Regions from separate parts of the Streptomyces sp. WI03-4A genome, predicted to be linked through region 4. Evidence: riboswitches for the same ligand, from Rfam matches in the RefSeq annotation. Region 4 holds a riboswitch; each other region holds the start of a gene.

Region 1 (3,199 bases), on a different contig from region 4:
GGTCTACCCGCTGATCTTCACGTTCCTGCCCCGTCTGTGGTCGGTCTCGCACCGCCACGGCTATGTGACGACGTCGGACTTCGTGCGCGGCCGCTTCGGCTCCAAGGGCCTGTCGCTGGCCGTGGCGCTCACCGGCATCCTCGCGACGATGCCGTACATCGCGCTCCAGCTCGTCGGCATCCAGGCGGTGCTGGACGTGATGGGGGTCGGTGGCGGCGAGAACACCAATTGGTTCGTGAAGGACCTGCCGCTGCTCATCGCCTTCGGCGTGCTGGCCGCGTACACCTACTCGTCGGGTCTGCGCGCCCCCGCCCTGATCGCGTTCGTGAAGGACGCGCTGATCTACATCGTCATCGCGGTGGCGATCATCTACATCCCGATCAAGCTGGGCGGGTTCGACGACGTCTTCGCCAAGGCGGGCGACGCGTTCAGCCAGGTCAACCCGGCCACCGGCAAGCCGCGCGGCGCGCTCACGCCGCCGGAGGCCGGCCAGTGGACCTACGCCACGCTGGCGCTCGGCTCGGCCCTGGCGCTGTTCATGTACCCGCACTCGATCACCGCGACCCTGTCCTCCAGGAGCCGTGAGGTGATCCGCCGCAACACCACGATCCTGCCGCTGTACTCGCTGATGCTGGGCCTGCTCGCGCTGCTCGGCTTCATGGCGATCGCGGCCGGGGTCAAGGTGACCAACGGGCAGCTGGCGATCCCGCAGCTCTTCGAGGACATGTTCCCGGACTGGTTCGCGGGCGTGGCCTTCGCGGCGATCGGCATCGGCGCCCTGGTGCCGGCGGCCATCATGTCCATCGCGGCGGCGAACCTGTTCACGCGCAACATCTACAGGGACTTCATCAAGCCGGACGCCACGCCCAAGCAGGAGGCCCAGGTCTCCAAGGTCGTGTCGCTGCTGGTGAAGGTGGGCGCGCTGGTCTTCGTCCTGACGATGGACAAGACGGTGGCCATCAACTTCCAGCTGCTGGGCGGCATCTGGATCCTGCAGACCTTCCCGGCCCTGGTCGGCGGTCTGTTCACCCGCTGGTTCCACCGCTGGGCGCTGCTCGCCGGCTGGGCGGTCGGCATGGTCTACGGCACGCTCGCCGCCTACGGCGTCGCCTCCCCGACCCAGAAGCACTTCGGCGGCTCCGCAAAGGAGATCCCGGGCATCGGCGAGATCGGCTACATCGGTCTCACGGCGTTCGTCCTCAACGTGGTGGTCACGGTGGTCCTCACGTTCGTCCTGAAGGCCGTGAAGGCCCCCGAGGGCCTCGACGAGACCCGGCCGGAGGACTACACGGCGGACGCGGGCGACGCGGGGGTCCAGGTGGAGCTCCCGCCGGCCACGGCGGGCGCCGGGCACTGACCCGACCACGCACCGGGAGCGGGCCGCCGACGGCATGTCGGCGGCCCGCTCCGCGTCGCCCCCGGGCGTCCGCCGGCCGTCCTCCGGCGCTCCGCCGGGGCCGGCACGCTCGTCACTCTGGCGGTCCGTGAGCTGACCCTCTGGAGCCACCGCACCCCGCGACAGACACAACATCTGGGGGTGACACCACAGCCCGGCACTAGATGTATGCTCATGCTCGCTGTCGCCGCAGGGGAATCCGGTGCGAATCCGGAACTGTCCCGCAACGGTGTACTTGCGTGCATCCGCACGCCTGTCCAGTCCGAGGACCTGCCGTCAGCGCGCGCCCGGCCGTCCGGTCCGGGTGCCTCCAGACGTCCGGGCCTCGTGGAGTGGGCCGGTGGACGCGACGTCGTGCGCGCTCGTGCCGTCGCCGCCCGCTGCCCTCCGCCAGGCCCCCGTGCCGAGCGAGGGAGAGCCCCACGTGACCATCGCGCCCGCCGATCCGGCTTCGGTCAGCGACCCGAACACCGACGGTCCCGGTGCCGCGCTGCTGCGGACCCTGACCGAGCTGACCGCCGACCTCCCCGACGCCGACCCCGGCCGGGTGGCCGCGGCTGCGCTGCGCGGCCGGTCCGCACGGGCCGACGAGGCGGAGCTGCGCGAGCTGGCCACGGAGGCGGCCGCCGGGCTCATCTCCGAGGACCCCGCCTACTCCCGGCTGGCCGCCCGGCTGCTGACCGTCTCGGTGCGCGCCGAGGCCGCCTCGCAGGGCGTCACCTCCTTCACCGGGTCCGTCGCCGTGGGCCACCGCGAGGGCCTGATCGCCGACCGCACCGCGGAGTTCGTCCGGCTGCACGCCGACCGTCTGGACGCGCTGGTCGACACCGCGGCCGACGACCGCTTCGGCTATTTCGGCCTGCGCACCCTGCACAGCCGCTACCTGCTCCGGCACCCCATCACCCGCAAGGTGATCGAGACGCCCCAGCACTTCATGCTGCGGGTGGCGTCGGGCCTCGCCGAGGACGACACGGTCCGCTCGCTGGACGAGGTCGCCGCGCTCTACCGGCTGATGAGCCGCCTCGACTACCTGCCCTCCTCCCCCACGCTGTTCAACTCCGGCACGCGGCACCCGCAGATGTCGTCCTGCTACCTGCTCGACTCGCCCCTGGACGAGCTGGACTCCATCTACGACCGCTACCACCAGGTGGCACGGCTCTCGAAGCACGCCGGCGGCATCGGCCTGTCGTACTCCCGCATCCGTAGCCGCGGTTCGCTGATCCGCGGCACCAACGGGCACTCCAACGGCATCGTGCCGTTCCTGAAGACCCTGGACGCCTCGGTGGCCGCCGTGAACCAGGGCGGACGGCGCAAGGGCGCGGCCGCGGTGTACCTGGAGACCTGGCACTCCGACATCGAGGAGTTCCTGGAGCTGCGCGACAACACCGGTGAGGACGCCCGCCGTACGCACAACCTGAACCTGGCGCACTGGGTCCCGGACGAGTTCATGCGCCGGGTCAACGCCGACGAGCAGTGGTCACTGTTCTCCCCGGCGGACGTGCCCGAACTGGTGGACCTGTGGGGCGCGGAGTTCGACGCGGCCTACCGCAAGGCGGAGGCGGACGGGCTCGCCCGCCGGACCATCCCGGCCCGCGACCTGTACGGCCGCATGATGCGCACCCTCGCGCAGACCGGCAACGGCTGGATGACCTTCAAGGACGCCGCCAACCGCACCGCGAACCAGACGGCGGAGCCGGGCCATGTCGTCCACTCCTCCAACCTCTGCACCGAGATCCTGGAGGTCACCGACGACGGGGAGACGGCGGTCTGCAACCTGGGGTCGGTCAACCTCGGCGCCTTCGT
Region 2 (3,199 bases), on a different contig from region 4:
ACCCCTTCGGCAACCGGGTGTACAGCTACGGCCACCGCAACGCGGAGGGCCTCGCGTGGGACTCCCGGGGCCGGCTGTGGGAGAGCGAGATCGGCGGCGCCAAGTGGGACGAGCTGAACCTCGTCGAGAAGGGCGGCAACTACGGCTGGCCGGCCTGCGAGGGCGCCTGCTCCCACGCGGGCATGAAGAACCCCAAGTCGGTCTGGAAGCCGGAGGCGGGAGGCGTCCCCTCGCAGGTCGCGATCGTCAACGACGTCATCTACGTCTCCACGCTGCGCGGCGCGCGGCTGTGGCGGCTGCCGATCGACGCCACCGGCCAGGCGGTCGGGACGGCGACGTCCTACTACAGCGGCGCCTACGGCCGCCTCCGGGCACTGGCCAAGGTGCCGGGCGCGAACCAATTGTGGCTGGGGACCAGCAAGGGCCCTGCCCAGGACAGCATCTACAAGATCGACATCCGCTGAGCCGTCTCCCCCTGTCCCCTCCCCCTCCCCGCCCCTCCCCCGCGCCTCCTTCGGCCGCGCCGGAGGGCAGGCCCCGGGCCGGACGCGCACGCCGGCCCGGGGCTCGGCCTGTACGGGTGTGGGCGGGTAGGGGTGCGGGCGCGTACGGGCATGGGTGTTGGCGGGCACGGGTGTTGACGGGCGGAGGTGTTGGAGGGGTACGGGGACGTCAGCCGGTGTCGGCGGCGCGAGCCGTCCAGCGCTCCTCGACCTTGGCCAGCCGCCAGTAGCCGACGGCCACGGCCCAGACGACCACGAACAGGCCGACGATGACGTAGCCGACGTTGTCCAGGTCCAACCCCGCTATCCAGCCGGTGACCCCGTCGTCCAGGCCGAGCTTGTCGTGCAGGACGCCGACCAGCTCGATGGTGCCGACGAAGAAGGCGACCGCGATGGACAGGCCGGTGATGGTGAGGTTGTAGAAGACCTTGCGCACCGGGTTGGAGAACGCCCACTGGTACGCGAAGTTCATGAACGTCCCGTCGAGGGTGTCGAACAGGCTCATGCCGGCCGCGAACAGCAACGGCAGGCACAGCACCGCGTACCACGGCAGCCCGGCGGCGGCCCCGTTGCCGGCCAGGGCGAGGAGCAGGACCTCCGTCGTCGTGTCGAAGCCGATGCCGAAGAGGAAGCCGAGCGGGAACATCTGGCCGGGCCGGCGGATGGACCGGGTGAGCCGGCCGAGCAGCCGGTTCATGAAACCCCGCGAGTCGAGGTGGGCCTCCAGCGCCGCCTCGTCGTAGTGCCCGGACCGCATCGCCCTGAAGACCCGCAGGATGCCCACCAGGGCCACGAGGTTGAGCGCGGCGATCAGGTACAGGAAGGAGCCGGAGACCGTCGTGCCCACGGTGCCGAGGACCTGGTGGGTCCGGGAGCCGTCGTTCATCAGGGTGCCGGCGAGCTTGGCGCCGCCCGCGACCAGCGCGGCCATGAGGACCACCACGCTGGAGTGGCCGAGCGCGAACCAGAAGCCGACCGACACCGGCCGCTTGCCGTCGGCCATCAGCTTGCGGGTGGTGTTGTCGATCGCGGCTATATGGTCCGCGTCGAAGGCGTGCCGCATGCCGAGCGTGTACGCGGTGACGCCCAGTCCGATCCCGAACGCCTTGGTGCCGACCTCGTAGTGACGCGGAATCACGAGCAGGAACAGGATCCCGAACGCGACCACGTGCAGGGCGACGATCACGGCGAGGAGGCCGGCCGTCCGGACGGTGTCCTCGCGGCGCCACCGGAAGGTCGGGGTGGCGGCGGGCCGGGGCCCGCCCTCGGGCACGCCTGTGGGCACGGTCATACGGTCACGCTCCAGCACCTCGTGGATCAGCTTCGTGATGCCGTGGCCGGTCTCCTGGCTGACGGGTCGACGCGCCCGCCCCTGCCTTCCCGGCCGTGCGGCCAGTGGCGTCCAGGGGGCGGGAACTTCCCGATCACAGTGGCGAGGGCCGCTCCGGACTGCGCCCCTGAGGGCGGTCACCGGTCTTCCCGAACACCACGGCCCGTTCACCCTAGAAGGACGCCCACACCCGCGGCAAGGCGGCCCGTCACCTGCCGGAACGGGAAGTGAGCGCGAGCCGGCCCGCGGCCTCGCCCCGCCTCAGTCCCCGCTGACCCCGCCCGGCGCCTGGCGCCGATTCCCCCGACGGGCGCGCCACCGGTCGAGGACCACCCTGGTGAGCGTGCGCCCCCCACGCGCCCGCCGCCGGTCCGAGGCCGTTCCGATGACGGTGGCCGCGACGGCCCACCAGGCCGCGAACCGCAGCGCCTCCCCCCACGGCACGTCTCCGAACAGCACGCTGCCCAGGAAGCCCGGCAGAGCGGAGAAGAGGCCGACCCCCGCATTGCTCAGCACCATCCGACCCATGTCGTCCCCCCGACGCAGCCCAGCGATCGCTCACGGCACCGCAGGCATCCCGCATGACCCAGGTGGTCCCCGCCGCGCCGTCGTGTACCTCGAGCACCTCGAACCTCTCGTCTTCCTCAGAAGTCGCGCCGGAGCCCCCGGCTCCGCCCCGTGCCGCTGACATGATCCGGGCGACCACAGAAGAACGGGGAAGCAGACATGACCCTCCGCACCCTCGCCGCACTGGGCCTCGCGTGCACCGCGCTGCTCACCGGTTGCGCCACGGACCACGCCACCGCCACCGGGAAGCCACCGCGCCCCACCGGCCCGTCCACGCCGAGCCCGGCAGCGGGCGCGGCGGGCACGACCACGGCGGGCACGGACTCGGCGGCCACCGTCCCTGCGACCACGGCCCCCGAGGGCACATCGGCCGCCCACCCCCTGTTCCACCGGGCACCGGAACTGGACTCGAACGAGATCCTCGCCGGCCGCCAGGAGCCGATCACCGGCAGCGCGAGCTTCGCCTTCGCCGGGGGCAGGAAGGGGGACACCCTGATCCTCGCCGTCCGCTGCCAGGGCCAGGGCCGGGTCGAGGTCACGGTGCGCCCCGTGCACGTCGCCTTCCCGCTGCGATGCCCCGCCGACCGGGCCGACACCGTCTACCACCAGGTACGCGTCACCGGAACGGCCCGCAGCGGCACCGCCTCCGTGCGGGCCTCCTCCACGGTCCGCTGGTCGATGACCATCGGACGCACGAGGTCCTGAGCCGGGAGGCGCCGTGTCAGCCGGTCCACGCGTCACGGTGTCGGTGCCGGCCCAGCCCCACGGCCGAGAACTCGTCCTCTCCGGCGCTCGCGAC
Region 3 (3,199 bases), on a different contig from region 4:
AGAAGGAGGCGAAGACGCCCCCGCGGTCGATGTCGCCCACCACCAGCACGGGCAGTCGGGCGTTCCGCGCGATGCCCATGTTGACGATGTCGGTGCGCCGCAGGTTGATCTCGGCCGGGCTTCCCGCCCCCTCACAGATCACCGCGTCATACGTGCCCCGCAACTCGGCCAGGCAGTCCAGCACCGTGCCCAGCAGCCGCTGTTGACGGCCGCCGTGGTAGCCGCGCGCGCTCATCTCGCCCACCGGTCTGCCCAGCAGCACCACCTGGCTGCTCTGCTCCCCGCCCGGCTTGAGCAGCACGGGGTTCATCTGCGCGGTCGGCTCGATCCGGCACGCCTGGGCCTGCATGGCCTGCGCCCGCCCGATCTCCGCGCCCTCGCGCGTCACGAACGAGTTCAGCGACATGTTCTGCGCCTTGAACGGCGCCACCTTCACGCCCTGGCGCACCAGCCAGCGGCAGATCCCGGCCGTCACGACGCTCTTGCCGGCGTCGGAGGTGGTGCCGGCGACGAGGAGCCCACCGTTCACTTGCCACGTCCCTTCACGAGGAGGCGCGCCGCGGCCGTGACGCCGAGCGCGAGCAGGCCGACGCGGCGGGAGAGCCGTACGGCCCGGTCGATGTCCGTGACCCGGACGGCCCGCCCGGACGTCCCGTTCAGCACGGGCCGGTGCTCGACCCGGCCGGCGTAGGACAGCGTCCCGCCGAGGCGCACCCCCAGGGCGCCCGCGAACGACGCCTCCACCGGACCGGCGTTGGGGCTCGGGTGCCGGTGCGCGTCCGCCTTCCAGGCGCGCAGGGCGCCGCGCGGGTCGGGCCCGGCCGCCGCGGCGAGCACGGCGGTGAGCCGCGCGCCCGGCCAGCCGGCGACGTCGTCGAGGCGGGCGGAGGCCCAGCCGTAGCGCAGGTGGCGGGGCGACCTGTGCCCCACCATCGCGTCCAGGGTGTTGACGGCCCGGAAGCCGAGCAGCCCCGGCACGCCGGCTACGGCACCCCACACCAGGGCGCCGACGACGGCGTCGGAGGTGTTCTCGGCGACCGACTCGACCACGGCGCGGGCGATCCCGTCGGCGTCCAGCGCGTGCGGGTCGCGGCCGCACAGATGCGGCAGCCGCGCGCGGGCGGCCGGCACGTCGCCGGACTCCAGGGCGCGCCCGACGGCCCGGGCCTCCCGGGCGAGCGAAGTGCCCCCCACGACGGACCAGGTGGCGGCCGCGGTCAGCGCGAGGGTGGCGGCGGGGGAGCGGCGTACGGCGCGTTCGGCCAGCGCCCCGAGCGCGACAGCGGCTCCGGCGCACACGCCGGTGTGCAGCGCGCCCCACCCGCGGTGGTCGCGCCACAGCACCCGTTCCACGGCCCCGGCGGCCCGCCCGAACGCGGCGACCGGATGCCCCCGGCGCGGATCGCCGAGGAGCAGGTCGCCGAGGAGGCCGGCGGCGGCGCCGTACGCGTAGCAGCGATCGGCACCCATCGGGTCAGCCGGTCGTCAGGGCAGGCGGGGTCCGGTGGGTGAACGTCGGTCGGCAGCCGCGCATGGCGATATGTCCTCACTCAGGGTGTCCGCGCCCTGGTTCGACGAGACCGGCGGTGAGAGTTCCTGGCTCCCGGGGACACTTCCCCGGTGACAGTGGCGGGACCGCGCCGGATTCGCACCGGCTTCCTCTTCTGCCGCCGTACATGGCCTGGGCAGTCCACCACGCGCCCGGAAGGGCCGTCAACTTGCCTGTGACCTGCGGGGGAAGAGTGTGCTGAGGCCCACACCGATACGAGGCGGGCAGCCGGAAGGCCCCCCGCCGGAACTCTCCGGCGGGGGGCCTTCCGAACGGTGCGTCAGGGCTTGACGACGATCAGGTAGATGCCGTAGGCCACCGCGGCCGTGCACGCCGCGAAGCAGACGTACGCGCCGGTGGCGGCGAGCGCCGCCGAGCCGCCCTGCGCGGCGGCCTTCTCGCGCCGCGCCAGGCCGTTGATGCCGAGGGTGAACAGGGCCACCAGGCCCACCGCGAACGCGAGGCTGACGCCGAAGACGGAGCCGATGGCCGCCCAGTCGATCTTCATGGGTTGCTTCCTTCAGTACCGGGTGCTCGGGGTCAGACCGCTGCGGCCGGCGGGACCGCCGGGGTCGCGGGCTCGGTCGGGACCGGGGCCGGGATCGTGGCCGTGAGGTCCTCGGTGACGGTGCCGGTGGGCGGCGGGGTCACCATGGCGATCGCGGTGGTCACCACGCCGGGCGGCTCCTCGGCCGGGCCGGCGACGACGCTGGTGTGGTCCACGACCTCACGCCGGGAGTACTTCCAGATCGCGGCGCTGGCGGCGACCAGGAAGACGGCGACGACCGCGGTGCCCCAGTCACCCAGGTCCGTGACGGACTCGGCGAGCGCGCCGACGAGCGCGGCGGCCGGGAGGGTGAGCACCCAGGCGATGAGCATGCGCGTCGCGGTGGACCAGCGGACCACACCGCCCTTGCGGCCCAGACCCGTGCCCATGACCGAGCCGGAGACCACGTGGGTGGTGGAGAGGGAGAAGCCGAGGTGCGAGGAGGCCAGGATGGCGGTGGCCGCGCTGGTCTGGGCGGCGAAGCCCTGACGCGGCTCCAGGTCGGTCAGGCCGGTGCCCATGGTGCGGATGATGCGCCAGCCGCCGATGTAGGTGCCGAGCGCGATGGCCAGGCCCGCGGAGAGGATCACCCAGGTGGGAGGGTTGGAGCCCGGCGAGACGGCGCCGCCCGCGATCAGCGCCAGGGTGATGATGCCCATGGTCTTCTGCGCGTCGTTGGTGCCGTGCGCGAGGGAGACCAGACCGGCCGAGGCGATCTGGCCGGCGCGGTAGCCCTTGCGGGTGGCCTCGCCGTCCGCCTTGCTGCCGATGGCGTAGGAGAAGCGAGTGGAGAGCATGGCCGCCAGACCCGCCACCACCGGGGCGGCGACCGCCGGCAGCAGCACCTTGGTGACCAGCACGTCACCGTGGACCGCGCCGAAGCCGGCGGAGGCGACGGTGGCGCCGATCAGGCCGCCCATCAGGGCGTGCGAGGAGCTGGAGGGGAGCCCCACCAGCCAGGTCAGCAGGTTCCAGAGGATCGCGCCGACCAGGGCGGCGAAGATGACCTCGGGCCGGATGCCGGTCTCGTCCACGAGACCCTTGGAGATCGTGTTGGCGACCTCCACCGAGAGGAATGCGCCTACAAGGTTGAGCGCGGCGGA
Region 4 (3,199 bases):
CGTCGGCCGTGACGGCCATGTCCATGGCGCCATGGCAGCCGCCCACGGCAGTCGCGGGGGCGCCGTGCATCAGGAAGAGACCGAACAGGAGCGTGGACACGGCCCACAACCGGGCGACGCCCGGGCGTGCGGGTGCGCTGCCACGCGTCGTCACACGTCCTCCCTTCCCTGCGATCCCCCATGGGACAGGCGCCGCGAGCGCCCACCCAGACCATACCCCCTACCCGGTAGGGGTACGGACGCGGGTGCTGGAACGCCTATGCGACGGCTTTTGCGGTTCACTGGTCATGGCCGCCAGACTGCGACTTAATGTCGGCATGAAGTCAACCGACGCCGAAGACGAGTTGAGCATCGGGGAGCTCGCCGGCCGCTACGGCCTGGCCGCACATGTGCTGCGGCACTGGGAGGCGAGAGGACTGCTGGCGCCGGCCCGTGACGGCGCGGGGCGGCGGCGCTTCACGGTCGCCGATGTCACCCGGGTCGCCGTCATCCTGAGGGCCAAGGAAGCCGGTCTGCCGCTGGAGACCATCCGCTCCCTGACCTCCACCGGTGATCCGGCGGCCCGGCACGCGACGCTGAAGCAGGAGGCGGACGCGCTGCGGCAGCGGATCGCCGCGGCGCAGGCGTCCCTCGAACTCATCGAGTGCGCGCTGCGCTGCGACCACGACGACTTCACCCAGTGCCCGCACTACCGGCAGACGATCACCGAACGCGTCGGCGGCGACTGAGCCGTACGGAAGGGCCCCGGCCGTCGCGCCGGCCGGGGCCCTTCCGTACGGCGTCCTCAGCGGGGAACCGGTGTCGCTCCCGCCTCGGCGGCCGCGGACGGGCGTGCGCCCGCCTGCCGGGCGGCCTTCGGGACGAGTACCCGCTCGGCCAGCGGCCCGAAGACGAGCCCGAAGGCCGTCCACAGGGTCAACTGGATGGTCAGGGCCGCCAGGCGGAACTGCCAGAGCAGGGTGGCCGAGAAGTCCTTGGGGACCTCGTTGACGGTGGGCAGGAACGCGTACGCCGACCCGACGGCCAGGACGAAGAACGCCCCCGCGGCCATCGTCGCGTTCCAGTTGCCCAGGCGCGGTGCGAGACGCTTGCCGAGGATCACGGTGGCGATCGCCAGCAGCACGCTGAGCAGCATCATGAGGAAGTACAGGGTGGTGCGCTTCCCGATGGTGTCGGGGTCGCCCACGGACGGCGGGTTGGCCGGGTACTTCAGGAACGGCACGACATAGACCGTGAGCAGACCGGCCGCCGCCAGGAGCAGCGCGCTCGCGCGCGGCCCGAAGCGGCCGATGCGGCCCAGCGCGAAGCAGAACGCGAGGGCGGCGATGCCGCCGAACGCGACCCCGTAGACGAGGACGCCGGTGGCCAGACCACCGGTGGACTGCATCGTGCGACTCACGGCTTCCATGCCGTGTTCGTGGGAGTGCGCCTCTTCGTAGGCGATGGCCGAGTCGACGCGCGGCTCGCCGAGGAAGTAGGCGACGACGAGGGCGAGCAGGCCCGCGGCGAGTCCCGCGAGCATGCCACGCACCAATAGATTTCGGACAGTTGCCGAGTTCATGGACGGTCCTTGACCTGGGTACCGGTACCGGGCGCCGTCAGTGGCAGGGGAAGCCGAGCAGGTGACGGGCGTCGTGCACCCACTCGTGGACGTCCGTGCCGGACATCACGGAGGTGGCGCCCTGCTCGGCGCCGACGAAGTAGAGCAGGACGAGCATGAGGATGCCGAAGAAGACCGCCCAGGGGGCGATCGCGCCGATCGGCAGCTTGGCGGGGGTGGCGGTGGGGGCTGTGGTCGGCTGGGCGACGGACTGCGCCATGGCAGAACCTCCTGGGGAACTCGCGTCCCGTCTCGGTGGTGCACAGGACAACGGGGCGGGTCTGACTTCCCCGGCCCGTACCGCGAGCGGCGTGGGCGAGGCATACAGTGGCGCGACCGTGCCGGATTCCCACCGGCTTCCGCGTTCCGTCGTCTATTTCGCCGAGAAGGTACCGCGAAGCGGAGGCACGGCCAAGAGCGCACGGGGGGCTCGCAGGCGCTCCCCGGGCCGCCCTTGCCCTCCGATTCCCTGTGATTGCAGGGCCGTCGACCGCGAAAGTGAGCACGTGACCAGCCGAGTGATCTTGATCTCACCAGCGATGAGCGCGGCGCTGCGCGAGGCACGCTTCGACGACGGCTGCCCTCTGGAGGACGGCGCCGCGGCCCGGGCGCGCTCCGCCGCGGGCCTGCTCCCGCGGGCCGGGCGGGCGTTGACGGCTCCCGGTGTGCGGTGTCGGCAGACCGCCTCGGCGCTCGGTCTCGACGCGTCCGAGGCGCCCGGTCTGGCCGGTCTGGACGTGGGCCGCTGGCGGGGCCGGACGCTCGCCGAGGTGAGCGCCGCCGAGCCGGAGGCGGTGGCCGGGTGGCTGTCCGACCCGGCGGCGGCCCCGCACGGCGGGGAGTCGGTGCGGGAGTTCTGCGGGCGGATCGCGAACTGGCTCGCGGAGGACGGGGTGTTCTCCGGCCGTACCGTCGCGGTGGTCGAGCCGGACGTCGTACGCGCCGTGACGGTACGGGCGCTGGGAGCGCCCGAGGCGGCCTTCTGGCGGATCGACGTACCGCCGTTGCGCGCCGTCGAGTTCAGTGGCCGCGCGGGCCGCTGGAACCTGACTCCCGGCCGGCCCCTCGACCGGTCCCCCGACCACTGAGCGAGCGCGAACGGCGAACGGCCGCCTGACCGGGCCGCCTCAGCTGCCGCCCACGCCCAGCGCGGCCAGCAGGACGAGTACCAGGCTCGCCGCGCCCAGCAGGCCGTGGGCGGCCACCACGGGGACGGGCAGGTGCCGTTCCGCAGGGGTGGTCTCCTCCCGTGCGTCCCCGACGGCTGCCGAGGCGGGCGCGGCGGTGCGGTGGACCGGCACCCAGCGGGCGAACATCGCGAAGCCGAGCAGGGCGACGGCGACGAGGACGCAGAAAGACGTCCAGGCGAGTGCCGGCCGGTCGGCGGCGAGGTAGACGATCCAGACGATCAGCCCGGCCGCCGCGAGCAGGAAGTGCCCGAAGACGAGGGGGGCCGGGAAGCGGGTCGTGCCGGTCCGCTGCTGCCGCAGGCCGCCGCGGGAGATCCAGCGGGCCAGGAGCACGAATCCGCCGAGGGCGGTGACCACCCAGGCGACGAGAGCGGCGATGTCCATGTCGTCCTCCAGGGGTGCGGAGTAC

The links. Region 4 has a riboswitch for cobalamin ahead of PV343_RS12665 (CbtB domain-containing protein). Riboswitches for the same ligand answer to the same signal wherever they lie in the genome.
Region 1: another riboswitch for cobalamin. It lies ahead of PV343_RS34080 (ribonucleoside-diphosphate reductase subunit alpha); the one in region 4 lies ahead of PV343_RS12665 (CbtB domain-containing protein).
Region 2: another riboswitch for cobalamin. It lies ahead of PV343_RS13825 (HoxN/HupN/NixA family nickel/cobalt transporter); the one in region 4 lies ahead of PV343_RS12665 (CbtB domain-containing protein).
Region 3: another riboswitch for cobalamin. It lies ahead of PV343_RS31805 (cobalamin biosynthesis protein); the one in region 4 lies ahead of PV343_RS12665 (CbtB domain-containing protein).

What each region holds. Positions count from the first base shown of each region.
Region 1 is NZ_JARAUO010000047.1:33,207-36,405, forward strand. Features, by position in the region: gene mctP (monocarboxylate uptake permease MctP) at 1-1,357, shown strand, start outside; cobalamin riboswitch at 1,555-1,689, shown strand; gene PV343_RS34080 (ribonucleoside-diphosphate reductase subunit alpha) at 1,821-3,199, shown strand, end outside.
Region 2 is NZ_JARAUO010000010.1:106,753-109,951, reverse strand. Features, by position in the region: gene PV343_RS13830 (PQQ-dependent sugar dehydrogenase) at 1-464, shown strand, start outside; gene PV343_RS13825 (HoxN/HupN/NixA family nickel/cobalt transporter) at 673-1,794, opposite strand; cobalamin riboswitch at 1,821-2,009, opposite strand; gene PV343_RS13820 (hypothetical protein) at 2,095-2,352, opposite strand; gene PV343_RS13815 (hypothetical protein) at 2,560-3,105, shown strand; gene PV343_RS13810 (hypothetical protein) at 3,122-3,199, opposite strand, start outside.
Region 3 is NZ_JARAUO010000041.1:57,980-61,178, reverse strand. Features, by position in the region: gene PV343_RS31810 (cobyric acid synthase) at 1-529, opposite strand, end outside; gene PV343_RS31805 (cobalamin biosynthesis protein) at 526-1,470, opposite strand; cobalamin riboswitch at 1,570-1,711, opposite strand; gene PV343_RS31800 (hypothetical protein) at 1,830-2,057, opposite strand; gene PV343_RS31795 (inorganic phosphate transporter) at 2,090-3,199, opposite strand, start outside.
Region 4 is NZ_JARAUO010000009.1:83,973-87,171, forward strand. Features, by position in the region: gene PV343_RS12650 (hypothetical protein) at 1-154, opposite strand, end outside; gene PV343_RS12655 (MerR family transcriptional regulator) at 318-728, shown strand; gene PV343_RS12660 (CbtA family protein) at 785-1,561, opposite strand; gene PV343_RS12665 (CbtB domain-containing protein) at 1,599-1,820, opposite strand; cobalamin riboswitch at 1,857-2,012, opposite strand; gene PV343_RS12670 (histidine phosphatase family protein) at 2,107-2,688, shown strand; gene PV343_RS12675 (hypothetical protein) at 2,728-3,174, opposite strand.